DNA from 3 places in the Bradyrhizobium sp. Pha-3 genome. Region 1 is predicted to be linked to each of the others. Evidence: predicted binding sites of a transcription regulator. Region 1 holds the regulator's gene; each other region holds the start of a gene.
The links. Region 1 encodes PhoB, which activates phosphate uptake and scavenging genes when phosphate is short. Its sites were predicted from a motif close to TGTCATNNANCTGTCAT; they were not measured.
Positions count from the first base shown of each region.

Region 2: ACE10X_RS28840 (UDP-2,3-diacylglucosamine diphosphatase) is a predicted target of PhoB. The motif match lies at 2,299-2,315, and genes of this name have one in related genera.
Region 3: ACE10X_RS00675 (alkaline phosphatase) is a predicted target of PhoB. The motif match lies at 1,840-1,856, and genes of this name have one in related genera.

Region 1 covers NZ_CP170151.1:1,014,900-1,019,236, forward strand. Annotated here, with positions in the region: gene pstA (phosphate ABC transporter permease PstA) at 1-657, shown strand, start outside; gene pstB (phosphate ABC transporter ATP-binding protein PstB) at 654-1,472, shown strand; gene phoU (phosphate signaling complex protein PhoU) at 1,578-2,294, shown strand; gene phoB (phosphate regulon transcriptional regulator PhoB) at 2,440-3,150, shown strand; gene ACE10X_RS04825 (GcrA family cell cycle regulator) at 3,389-3,901, opposite strand.
Region 2 covers NZ_CP170151.1:6,053,822-6,058,158, forward strand. Annotated here, with positions in the region: gene ACE10X_RS28830 (threonine/serine dehydratase) at 1-318, opposite strand, end outside; gene ACE10X_RS28835 (glycosyltransferase family 1 protein) at 375-1,466, opposite strand; gene ACE10X_RS28840 (UDP-2,3-diacylglucosamine diphosphatase) at 1,463-2,275, opposite strand; gene thiD (bifunctional hydroxymethylpyrimidine kinase/phosphomethylpyrimidine kinase) at 2,584-3,381, opposite strand; gene ACE10X_RS28850 (Lrp/AsnC ligand binding domain-containing protein) at 3,585-3,830, shown strand; gene ACE10X_RS28855 (cytochrome c) at 3,942-4,337, opposite strand, start outside.
Region 3 covers NZ_CP170151.1:137,004-141,340, forward strand. Annotated here, with positions in the region: gene argG (argininosuccinate synthase) at 1-586, shown strand, start outside; gene ACE10X_RS00665 (TetR/AcrR family transcriptional regulator) at 755-1,342, opposite strand; gene ACE10X_RS00670 (polyketide cyclase) at 1,438-1,803, shown strand; gene ACE10X_RS00675 (alkaline phosphatase) at 1,914-3,671, shown strand; gene ACE10X_RS00680 (OmpA family protein) at 3,929-4,337, opposite strand, start outside.

The sequences.
Region 1 (4,337 bases):
CTGCTCAACGCCATCGTCGGCTCGCTCATCATGACGGTGATCGGCGTCGGCATCGGCGCGCCGCTCGGCCTGTTCGCCGGCACCTACCTCGCCGAATACGGCAAGCACGACAAGCTGACCTCGGTGATCCGCTTCATCAACGACATCCTGCTCAGCGCGCCCTCGATCATCATCGGCCTGTTCATCTATGGTGCGGTGGTGGTGCCGATGCGCGGCTTCTCGGCGATCGCAGGCAGTCTCGCGCTCGCGGTGATCGTGATCCCGGTCGTGCTGCGCACCACCGAGGACATGCTGCTCTTGGTGCCCAATCCGCTGCGCGAGGCCGCCTCCGCGCTTGGCCTGCCGCGTTCGCTGGTGATCAAGCGGATCGCCTATCGTGCGGCGCGATCGGGTCTGATCACCGGCGTGCTGCTGGCGACCGCCCGTGTCGCCGGTGAGACCGCGCCGCTGCTGTTCACCGCGCTGTCGAACCAGTTCTTCAGCCTGGATCTGACCAAGACGATGGCCAACCTGCCGGTGACCATCAACAACTTCGTGCAGAGCCCCTACGCCTACTGGAAAGAGCTGGCGTGGAGCGGTGCGCTGCTCATCACATTCACCGTGCTCGCGTTGAATATCGGCGCGCGTATCCTTGGTGCCGAAAGGGCCGCAAAATGACCGAGCTTTCCGTCTCCACGACTGCCGCGGGCCACGTTCCCCAGGTTCCGCTGCCGGAAGCGCCGCCGAAAGTCACGGTGCGCAACCTCAACTTCTACTACGGCGAGCACCACGCGCTGAAGAACATCAACCTGACGCTCGGCACCAACCGCGTCACGGCGTTCATCGGCCCGTCCGGCTGCGGCAAGTCGACCCTGCTGCGCATCTTTAACCGGATGTACGACCTCTATCCGGGCCAGCGCGCGGTCGGCCAGCTGATGCTGGACCAGACCAACATTCTCGACCCCAAGCTCGACCTCAACTTGCTGCGCGCGCGGGTCGGCATGGTGTTCCAGAAGCCGACGCCGTTCCCGATGACGATCTACGAGAACATCGCCTTCGGCATCCGCCTCTACGAGAAGATCTCGAAGTCCGAGATGGACGACCGGGTCGAGAAGGCGCTGCGCGGCGGCGCGCTGTGGAACGAGGTCAAGGACAAGCTGAACGCCTCCGGCCTGTCGCTCTCCGGCGGCCAGCAGCAGCGCCTGTGCATCGCACGCACCGTGGCGGTGCGCCCCGAGGTGATCCTGTTCGACGAGCCGTGCTCGGCGCTCGACCCGATCTCGACCGCCAAGGTCGAGGAGCTGATCCAGGAGCTCTCCGAGGACTACACGATCGCGATCGTCACCCACAACATGCAGCAGGCGGCGCGCGTCTCCGACAAGACCGCCTTCATGTATCTCGGCGAGCTGATCGAGTTCGATGACACCAACAAGATATTCACCTCACCGAGCGATCGGCGCACCCAGGACTACATCACCGGCCGGTTCGGTTGACCGGGCATGATCCGAAAAGGTGGAAACCGGTTTTCCAATCAGGTCATGCTAAAATTCAGGAAACGAAACCATAATCCCCGGGATCATGGTTGAGGGAGACAAGCGATGGCTTCTGAACATACCGCCAAGGCATTCGACAGCGACCTGCAGGAGTTGACCCGCCTGGTCGCCGAGATGGGCGGCCTGGTCGAACGGATGATTACCGAGTCGGTCGACGCGCTGATCCGTCGCGACGTCGCGCTCGGCAAGCGCGTGGTCGCCGCCGACATCGAGATCGACAATCTGCAGCGCAACATCGAAGAGCGCGCGGTGCTGACGATCGCGCGCCGCCAGCCGATGGCGATCGACCTGCGTGAGATCGTCAGCGCGATGCGCGTCGCCACCGACCTCGAGCGGATCGGCGACCTCGCCAAGAACATGGGCAAGCGCGTCGCGGCGCTGGAGAGCGATTTCCAGCCGCTGAAGCTGATCCGCGGCCTCGAGCACATGACCGACCTCGTGCTGTCGCAGGTCAAGTCGGTGCTCGACGCCTATGCCGCGCACGACCTGCCGGCGGCGATGAACGTCTGGAAGGGCGACGAGGAGGTCGATGCGATCTGCACCTCGCTGTTCCGCGAACTGCTCACCTACATGATGGAAGATCCGCGCAACATCTCGTTCTGCATCCATCTGATGTTCTGCGCCAAGAACATCGAGCGGATCGGCGATCACGCCACCAATATCGCAGAGACCGTGTTCTACATGATCGAGGGCCAGCAGATCACCGACAAGCGCCCGAAGGGGGACATGACCACTTTTGCCACCGCGGTGCCGGGCAACTGAGGCATGATCGGCAAGCGCGGAACCGGCAAGAGTGAAACTGGACGATCCTCGCGACAAATCGTTTCCGCGGGAACTATGTTCAAGGAAGTAAGCGTTTCGGTTTGCGTCTGGGCAACGGATCACCACAGAGAAAGAACTTAAACCGATGAGCGCACGCATTCTGGTAGTCGAAGACGAGGAAGCGCTGACGACGCTGTTGCGCTACAACCTCGATGCGGAAGGCTACGATGTCGAGACGGTGGGGCGCGGCGACGATGCCGACACGAGGCTGAAGGAGCGCGTTCCCGACCTCGTGGTGCTCGACTGGATGCTGCCGGGCCTGTCCGGCATCGAGCTGTGCCGCCGCCTGCGGGCGCGGCCCGAGACCAAGCAGCTTCCGATCATCATGCTGACCGCGCGCGGCGAGGAAAGCGAGCGCGTGCGCGGGCTTGCCACCGGCGCCGACGATTACATCGTCAAGCCGTTCTCGGTGCCGGAGCTGCTGGCGCGGGTGAAGGGCCTCTTGCGCCGCGCGAGCCCCGAGCGGCTTGCGACCGTGCTGACTTATGGCGACATCGAACTCGACCGCGAGAAGCGCCGCGTGGCGCGCTCGGGCCGCCCGATCGATCTCGGGCCGACCGAGTATCGCCTGCTTGAATTCTTCCTCGAGCATCCCGGCCGCGTGTTCAGCCGCGAGCAGCTGCTCGACAGTGTCTGGGGCCGCGACATCTACATCGATGAACGCACCGTCGACGTGCATATCGGCCGCCTGCGCAAGCTGCTCAATCCCGGCCGCGAGCAGGATCCGATCCGCACCGTGCGCGGCGCCGGCTACGCGCTCGACGACCGCTTCGCCAAGGCCGAGCCGCAGCCGTAACGGGCGTGTGGCCATCGCAAGCCGTAACATGGCGTCGTCCCGGCGAGAGCCGGGACCCATAACCACGAATGGGTGTTGTTAGAAAGCCGTCTGGCCGCTTGCCGATTGCGCCGGCCGCGGCGTATGGGTCCCGGCCTGCGCCGGGACGACGGCGGTGATGTAACGGGCTACGCGCCACAAAAAAATCCCCGCTTTCGCGGGGATTTGTTTTTGAGTTCGTCCGTAGTTTCCCGAGTGCTCACTTGATCTGCGGCTTCGCCGAAGGCCGGCGGCGATCGGCGGCGGGCTGGTAGGCGACGCGCGAGTGATGCGCGCAATAGGGCAGGCCGGCGAGCGCCTTGCCGCCGCAGAAGAAGAACTCCGGGCTCGAGGGATCGCCGACCGGCCAGTGACAGGTGGCCTCGTTGAGCTCGAGCAGCGACAGCCGCTGGCTCATCGGCACCACATTGTCGTAGGAGATCGGATCGGGCTCCATCTCGACCTCGAAGGCGTGCGCCAGCGCGGTGTTGCCGCGCGAGACCGGGCGCGCCACCCGCATCATGTGCTGGGCGGGGCGGGCCTTGCGCTGCCGCGGCGCGGCCGTGGAGGGTGCCTTGGCGCGGCCAGAGAGGCCGAGCCGATGCACTTTGCCGATCACGGCGTTTCGCGTCACATTGCCAAGTTCCGCCGCGATCTGGCTGGCCGACAGGCCGGACTCCCAGAGCTTCTTCAGCTGCTCGACGCGATCGTCGGACCAGGTCAATACAGTCATCGCATTCTTCCCTTCGCGTAGCGCCGGCCAATCATTGGAGCGGCGCTGCGAGCCAATCTGGACAAATATCCCTGCGGCCAGAATCCCTTAGCCCTCGCCGGGCGCGGTCTTGCGCCCGAACGTTTACGCGCGATACGAAGGCTACTTAGAGGGTCCAGTACTGCCGCACGAGATGTCGTACCCGACAGGCCAAACGCTACAATATGGCGTGACTCTGGCGCAAGAGTCCGCGGCCGTGCGTCCACATGTTCCCACACAGTTAAGCATTGCGATGAGGCTTTTCCACCGCACCGGAATGCTCCGGATTGCGCTCGTTTCGCATTGCAGGAAGGCCACTTCGTGGCGATTGACACTTACTGACCGCAGCATAGAATGCCCGCCACGTGCCGCCCGCAAAGGCGGCCGTTTTGTTTTCCGAAGCTGGCCGTTGCTGCGC
Region 2 (4,337 bases), 4.3 Mb from region 1:
CATCACGATGGTCGCCTGCATGTTGAGGATCTTGGCCGCCGCGGCGACGCCCTGGGCATGGTTGCCCGAGGAGAACGCGACGACGCCACCGCTCCGCTTGTCCTGCGGGATCGAGGCGAGCTTGTTGAAGGCGCCGCGAAACTTGAACGATCCGGTCCGCTGCAGCATTTCGGGCTTGAGGAAGACCTGGCTGCCGACGCGTTCGTTGAGAACGGGGAAGGTCAGGAGCGGCGTGCGCACCGCGAACGGCGCGACCACCCTTGCGGCGGCATCGATGTCCGCGGCAGCGACGGGTGGATTGAGAACGGTGTCCGTCATTCGCGATTTGTATCGCGGCGACGGGCTGGCGGGCAAGACGCTTTAGTGTGACCCAACTAGCGTGAGTTCGGCTGAGGTGTCGGCAGGACGGCGAAATGGTGCTCTTCGGCACCAAATTCGAACGCCTCCCCCTCGCCATCCGGCGGCGCGGGACGGACGTTCATGCAACGGTCGATGAACACCCGAGCCGACGCCTGCCAGGTGTGGAGCGCGGCGAAATCGACGCAGGCCTGCCGCGAGATGCCGAGCGCCTCGAGGCAGGCATGGCGCAGATCCTCGTCGAGCACACCGACCGGCGCCGCGCCGATCACGTCGCGGGGACCGGTGACCGGAAAAGCGGCAACCGGCAGGCCGCTCGCCAACGCTTCAAGCAGCACCAGACCGAACGTATCGGTCCGGCTCGGGAAAACGAACACATCGGCCGCGGCATAGATCTCAGCCAATTCTTCTCCGTGGCGGGCGCCGAGGAACAAGGCGTCCGGATATTTCCGCTCCAGCGCCGCCCGCGCCGGGCCGTCGCCGACCACGACCTTGGTTCCCGGCAAATCGAGATCGAGGAAGGCCTCCAGGTTCTTCTCCACCGCCACCCGGCCGACGCTGAGATAGACCGGCTGCGGCAGGCATAGATCGACGTCGCGCGGATGGAACAGCGCGGTATCGACGCCGCGCGACCACAGCACCACGTTGCGGAAGCCGCGCTGACGCAATTCGGCCGCCAGCGCCGGGGTCGCCGCCATTACCGCCCGGCTCGGCCTGTGGAACCAGCGCAATGCGCGCCACACCCAGGCTTCCGGGACAGGCGTCCGCGCCGAGACGTATTCGGGGAAGCGGGTATGGAAGCTCGTCGTGAACGGCAGGCCGCGCTTGCGGCAATAGCGGCGCACCGCAAGCCCGATCGGGCCCTCGGTCGCGATATGGATGCTGTCGGGCCTCGCCGCCTCGATCAGACTTGCGACCTTGGCCCGGTAGGGCAGCGCCAGCCTCAGATCGCGATAGCTCGGCATCGCGAAGGTGCGGAACTCGTCCGGCGTCAGGAAGCTCACCTCGACGCCGAGCGATTTCGCCGCCTGTGCCATCATGGTCAGCGTGCGGACAACCCCGTTGACCTGGGGATGCCACGCATCGGTCGCGACCAGGATATGCGTCATGCAGCGCGTGCCGTCACTCGCGGAACCGGCGCGATCCGGCGCACCGGATCGGTCCAGGTGATGATCTCGAAATGGCCGTCCTCATGCTCGGCGAGCGCTGTGCAGCTCTCCACCCAATCGCCGCAATTCATGTAGCGGATGCCGTGCTCGTCATGAATCGTCGCGTAGTGGATGTGGCCGCAAATCACGCCGTCGCAGCCGTGGCGCCGCGCCTCGCCGGCAAGCGTCGCCTCGAACGCGCCGATATAGTTCACCGCCTTCTTGACCTTCAGCTTGGCCCATTGCGACAGCGACCAGTACGGCACGCCGAACATCTTGCGGAAGAAGTTGACGAAGCGATTCATCTGGATAGCGAGGTCGTAGGCCTTGTCGCCGAGATGGGCGAGCCAGCGCGCGTTCTGCACCACGAGATCGAAAATGTCGCCGTGGATCACGAGGTAGCGCTTGCCGTCCGCGCCGGTGTGAACGGTGTTCTCCACCACGTCGATGCCGCCGAAATGCGTGCCGTAATATTTGCGCAGGAACTCGTCGTGGTTGCCCGGGACGTAGATCACCTTGGCGCCCTTGCGCGCCTTGCGCAGCATCTTCTGCACAAAATCGTTATGGGTCTGCGGCCAGTACCAGTTCGACTTCAGCGCCCAGCCGTCGACGATATCACCAACGAGGTAGATCGTGTCGGCATCGTGAGAGCGGAGGAAGTCCAGCAGGCGGTCGGCTTGCGAACCACGGGCTCCGAGATGGACATCGGAGATAAACAAAGTGCGAAAGTGCCGCTCGGGACTTTCTTCACTCAAGGAGTCACTTCCCATGCCTGTGCACCTAACAGATTCCTGTGACAAGGCGATGACGATCCCCGCGACCCAAGGCCCCGCAAACAGTTAACGAGAATCAGCAGCACGCCCCTGCCCTGCGGATAACAGCAGCGTGCGACAATCTGGCGACATCGGCGGTCGCGGCTGTGTGGAAGAGGCGTTGTGTTGCCTGCGTAGCGCGATGGAACGACGCGAATTCGAAGCGGCGATGAATGCGTAGCCCGGATGAAGCGAAGCGCAATCCGGGGTCCTGCATCCGCGGAAAGCCCCGGATTTCGCTGCGCTCCATCCGGGCTACAAGAGCCTCAATAATATTTGTGAAAGTGATGCACCGGCCCGTGGCCGTGGCCGACGGCAAAACGATCGGCAGCGGCGATTGCTTCGGTGATCCAGGCCTTGGCGTTGCGCACGGAGGTCTCCATGCTCTCGCCCTTCGCGAGCCCTGCTGCGATTGCCGAGGACAGCGAGCAGCCGGTGCCATGCGTATTGGCGGTCGCAATGCGCGGCGCAGCCAGCGCGATGCTGCGCTCGGCGTCGATCAGATAGTCGATGCTGTCGGTGCCGTGGCCGTGGCCGCCCTTGACCAGCACCGCGCGACATCCCATCGCCAGCAATCGCTTGCCTTGTCGCTCGACGTCGGCCTCGCTTGAGGCGACCGACTCGTTGAGCAGCGCCGCCGCTTCCGGCAGGTTCGGCGTGATCAGCGAGGCCAGCGGAAACAGCAGGGTCTTCAGCGCATCGACCGCCTCGGCGGCAAGCAGCCGATCGCCCGAGGTTGCGACCATCACCGGATCGAGCACGACATGGCCCGGCGCCCAGCGCCTCAGCCCATCGGCGATCGCCGCGATCGTCTCGGCCTGTGCCACCATGCCGATCTTGACCGCGCCGACCTCAAGGTCGGAGAACACCGCATCGATCTGGGCGGTGACGAATGAAGCGGGCACCGGATGGATGCCGCTGACCCCCGTGGTGTTCTGCGCGGTCAGCGCCGTGATCGCGGAGGCGCCATAGACCCCGAGCGCGGCAAAGCTCTTGAGGTCGGCCTGGATGCCCGCCCCGCCCGAGGAGTCCGAGCCGGCAATGGTGAGCGCGACCGGCGTCATCGTGCTGCACCGGCGGTTGATACGAATGCGACCATCGCGAACAAGACCATGGCCTGTCCTAGCCCGGCCGCGGATCGACGGCAAGTTCGCCTGACTTTACCGCGGGTTGGCCTTGCCTTGACGCTGCCTTGCCCCTTCTTGTCCCCTTGCCTTGGCCGCCCGTTTTTGGCCTATAGTCGCGGAAATCCCCGGAGACGACTTTGATGGTTCCTTTCTTCGTCCAGATCAAATGCAAGCTCGGCCAGTCCTACACCGTCGCCAACGCGCTGGCGGAGGCCGAGATTGCGTCCGAGATCTATTCCACCGCGGGCAACTACGACCTCCTGGTCAAGTTCTACGTCGACCACGACACCGACATCGGCCATTTCATAAACGAGAAGGTTCAGGTGATCCCGGGCATCCAGGACACTCTCACCATCATCACCTTCAAGGCGTTCGGCGCGAAGTAGATCGCGCCCACGAGCGCATGATGAGATCAGGTCGAGCTTGAACGGCGTCGAAAGTTCACCTTTCCTTGGGAGAGGTGAACCGAAACCGCGGCGAGCCGGTTCAAGCAAAGCTCATCCCGCTGACTCCTTCTCCTTCTTCACCGGCTTCGGCGGTCCCTCGACCGGCGGCAGCGACTTGATGTACTCGGCGATCGCATCGCGGTCGGACGACGAGAGTTGCGAGGTATTGCGGATCACGCGCACCATGGATCCGCCCGCGCTATCGCCGTCCGGCGTCTGGCCGCTCTCGAGGAAATAGGCGATATCCTTCACACTCCAGTCCGAGATCCCCCTCGGCGTGATGTTGGGCACCCAGCCTTCGCCCTCCGGATTCGGACCACCGGCGAAGCGCTGCGCGGTGACGATGCCGCCGAGGACATTGCGCGGGCTGTGGCACTCGGCGCAATGGCCGAAGCTGTTGACGAGATAGGCGCCGCGATACCAATGCGCGGAGCGGCTTGCATCCGC
Region 3 (4,337 bases), 880 kb from region 1:
CAAGACGTTCGCCGACCCGGTCGCGCTGTTCCTGGAAGCCAATGTGATCGGCGGCCGCCACGGCCTTGGCATGAGCGACCAGATCGAGAACCGGATCATCGAAGCGAAGAGCCGCGGCATCTACGAGGCGCCGGGCATGGCGCTGCTGCACATCGCCTATGAGCGTCTCGTCACCGGCATTCATAACGAGGATACGATCGAGCAGTACCGCATCAGCGGCATGCGGCTCGGCCGCCTGCTCTATCAGGGCCGCTGGTTCGATTCGCAGGCCTTGATGCTGCGCGAGACCGCGCAGCGCTGGGTGGCACGTGCCGTCACCGGCGAGGTGACGCTCGAACTGCGCCGCGGCAACGACTACTCCATCCTCAACACCGAGAGCCCGAACCTTACCTATGCGCCGGAACGGCTCAGCATGGAGAAGGTCGAGGACGCCGCCTTCACGCCGGCCGACCGCATCGGCCAGCTGACGATGCGCAACCTCGACATATCAGACACCCGCGCCAAGCTCGGCCTCTACCACAAGACCGGCCTCATCTCGAGCGGCGAAGGCCCGCAGATTTTCCAGCTCGAGAACGACAAGGATTGAGGCGGCACTCTCTCGCCTCGTCGTCCCGGGCAAGCGAAGCGCGACCCGGGACCCATAACCACCGGCCGTGGTTATGAAGCACGCTGGTGCTCCAGCGCGTTTCCACGACTCCTCCCTGTGGTTATGGGTCCCTGCTTTCGCAGGGACGACCCGGGGATGGATATCGGCCTACTTCACCCTGAGCGCATCCAGCAGCGAGCGGAACGCGCGCGCGTAATCGGTGCCGGTCTTGCCGATGTCCGGCCCCGCGGAGACCGCAACCGCGGCTTCCGTCACCGCGCCGAGCAGCAGCCGCGCCAGCGGCTCGATCGGTTGCCTGGCGATCACGCCGGCATCCATCGCAGCAGCCAGCGCGCGTGGAAACTTGCCGCCGAAATGTTTGGCGTCGATCTCGCGCCAGCGTTCCCAGCCGAGCACGGCGGGACCATCGCGCAAGATGATCTGGCCGGTCGGGCCTTTCGAGCACGCCGCGAAATAGCCCTGCGTGCCCGCCGCCATCGCCGCCAGCGGATCGTTCTCGGCGCGCGAGATGCGATCGAGATCGGCGACGAGGTCGATCGAGACCTGCTCGAACACCGCCTCGAACACCGCCTCCTTGGTTGCGAAGTGATGATAGACCGCGCCCTTGGCGACGCGCGCTCCAGCGGCGATGTCGTCCATCGTCGCAGCGGCAAAGCCGCGCTCGCCAAAAATGAGCCGCGCTGCCTTGACGATGGCGGCTCTGGTTTTCTCGCGCCGCTCGGCCTGGGTTGCCATGGCGCATCTCTATCCCAGTTCCAGGCGCAAGCCAATTGACTTACCGACTCTTGGTCGATAAATACCGACTATAAGTCGGTAAATGGAGAGTGCCCATGCCCTCGCTCAGGACGTTGCAAGCCTTCGCTGACGCGGTGGAATCCAACGACCATGTCGGCGCGATCAGGAACTTCTATTCAGACGATGCCCGCACCCAGGAGAATGACGGCGAATGGCGGGTCGGCCGCGAGGCGCTGGCAGCGCGCGAGGCGGCGGTGCTGGCCGCGGTCGCCGGCGTCAAGACCACGCGGCTCGGGCCGCTCCTGCTCGACGGCGATCATTCGGCGATCTGCTGGCGGTTCGAATTCACGGCCAAGGACGGCAAGGTGCGCAGCATGGAGGAGGTCGCCTGGCAGACCTGGCGCGGCGAGGAGCTGGTCGAGGAGCGCTTCTTCTACGATCCGCAGCAGATGGCGCGCTGAAATCACGCCGGCCTTGCGGCAATACGCCCCGGCGCGCCTCATTGCGCCGTCATCCGCCGCAACTAGCCTCCGCTCCGATGCGCATGATGCGCAAGGGCGGAGCATCGATCATGATCAAGCAAGTTGCCGGTATGGCCGCCACGCTGGCGTTGTCGGCAGCGCCGGTGTTCGCCCAGACGATCTATCCGATCGATCGCGCCGATATCCTCGTCGGCGCCAAATTCGACTTCAAGGTCGAGCTTCCGGGGCTGGTCGATCAAGCCAAGCTCAAGGTCACGCTGAACGGCGCGGATTATGCCGCGGTGTTCGGCCAGGGCGGCACATTCACCGCGCGCGAGGCCGGCCGGGAGCAGTCGGCGCTGTTGCTGCGCGATGTCTCGCTCGCCAAGCCCGGGCAGGTCGCCGTCGAAGTCAGCGACGGCACGCAGAGCCGGACGGTGACCTGGACCGTCTACGACACCGGGGCACGCAAGGCCAGGAACGTGATCCTGTTCATCGGGGACGGGATGTCGCCGTCGCATCGCACTGCCGCGCGAATCCTTTCCAAGGGGATTGCGGAGGGCAAAAGCGGCGGCAAGCTCGCGATCGACGACATGCCGCATATGGCGCTGGTCGCGACCGCGGGCTCGGACTCGATCATCACCGATTCGGCGAACGCCGCGAGCGCTTACGCCACAGGCCACAAGGCCGCGGTCAATGCGCTCGGCGTCTACGCCGATCGCACGCCCGATCCGCTCGACGATCCCAGGGTCGAGACCATCGCGAGCCTCGCCAAGCGCCGGGCGGGCCTCGCGGTCGGCATCGTCACCAACACCGAGGTCGAGGATGCGACGCCGGCGGCGATGGTTGCGCATACCCGCCGCCGCGCCGCCTATGACGCGATCGTCGCGCAATATTTCGACGCGAAGCCCGACGTGCTGATGGGCGGCGGCTCCGCGAACTTCCTGCCGCAATCCACGTCCAGGTCGAAACGCAAGGACGATATCGACTATCTCGCGCGCTTCCGCGACGCCGGCTATCCGGTCGCGACCACCGCAGGCGAGCTCGCCGCGCTCGCGGCCAAACCGGACACCCGCCAACTGCTCGGCCTGTTCGCCGCCGGCAACATGGACGGCGCGCTCGACCGCAAGTTCCTGAAGGGCGGCGGCGTCAGGAAATTCCCCGAGCAGCCTGACCTGACCGAGCAGGTCCAGGCGGCGCTCACGCTGCTGTCGAAGCACGATGCCGGCTTCTTCCTGATGGTCGAGTCCGGCCTGATCGACAAATACGCCCATCTGCTCGACATGGAGCGCGCAGTCTACGACACCATCATGCTCGACAATGCGGTGCGGCTCGCAAAGGACTGGGCGAAAGCGCGCAACGACGACACGCTGATCCTGGTTGTGGCCGACCACAACCATCCGAACAGCCTGGTCGGCACCATCAATGACGACATGGCGGCGTCACCCAATGTGCCGCTGCGCGAGCGCGTCGGCGTCTACGAGAAGGCCGGGTTCCCGAATTATCCGGCGCCGGACGCCGAAGGTTATCCGTCACGCGTCGATGTCAGCCGGCGGCTTGCGATCTTCTCGGCCAGCCTGCCGGATCACTACGAGACGTTCCGCCCGAAACTCGACGATCCGAACGAGCCGACCGTGAAGGGCGACCAGCCCGACACGTTCAAGGCCAATGACAAGTACAAGGATGTCCCCGGCGTCGTGCTGCGCTTCGGCAATCTGCCGGCGATGATCGGCGCCAGCGTGCATTCCGGCGAGGACGTCATCCTCACCGCGACCGGCCCGGGCAGCGAGCGCGTCCACGGCTCGATGGACAACACCGAGGTATTCCGCGTGATGGTCGAGGCACTGGGACTGGGGGCGGGGAAGTAACGAATGATGAGATTGGGTCGATCAGCAGGCCCGCTGTACCTCTCCCGCTTGCGGGGGCGACACTTCTCCAACCTCCCCTTGAAAAGGGGAGGTCGCTTTGCTCGCCAGAGCAAAGCGGGTGGGGATCTACTCTCTCCGCAAACAGTGTTGCCTGCGGCTGACCCCCATCCCGATCTTCCCCCTTTCAGGGGGAAGGAGAAGAAACAAAAATGGCCGGGATCGCTCCCGGCCATTTCGTCGCGTGATGTCGCGCCGGCTCAGCGCGGCGGGGCGGCGGAGGCGGTGCCGCCGTTGAGCAGCGGGGTGATGCGGCGGACGGTGACGCGCCGGTTGATGCGGCTCGGCCCGTCGGTCTGCTCCTTCAGATATTGCGAGCCGTAACCCTGCGAGGTCAGGTTCTCCGCCGGCACACCGAACTGCTGCGTCAAGAGCTCGGCGGCGGATTGCGCACGGCGGTCCGACAGCGACAGATTGTCGGTGTCGTTGCCGGTCGCATCCGTATGGCCCTCGATCAGGAACACCTCGCGCGGATTGCGCTGGATGGCCCGGTTGAGACCGTCGGCGATCACCTGCAGCCGCGCAGCTTGGTCCGGTGGGACGGTCCACGATCCGGAGTCGAAATTGATCGTGTTGACGTCGATGCTCGGCATCTGCATGCGGACATTG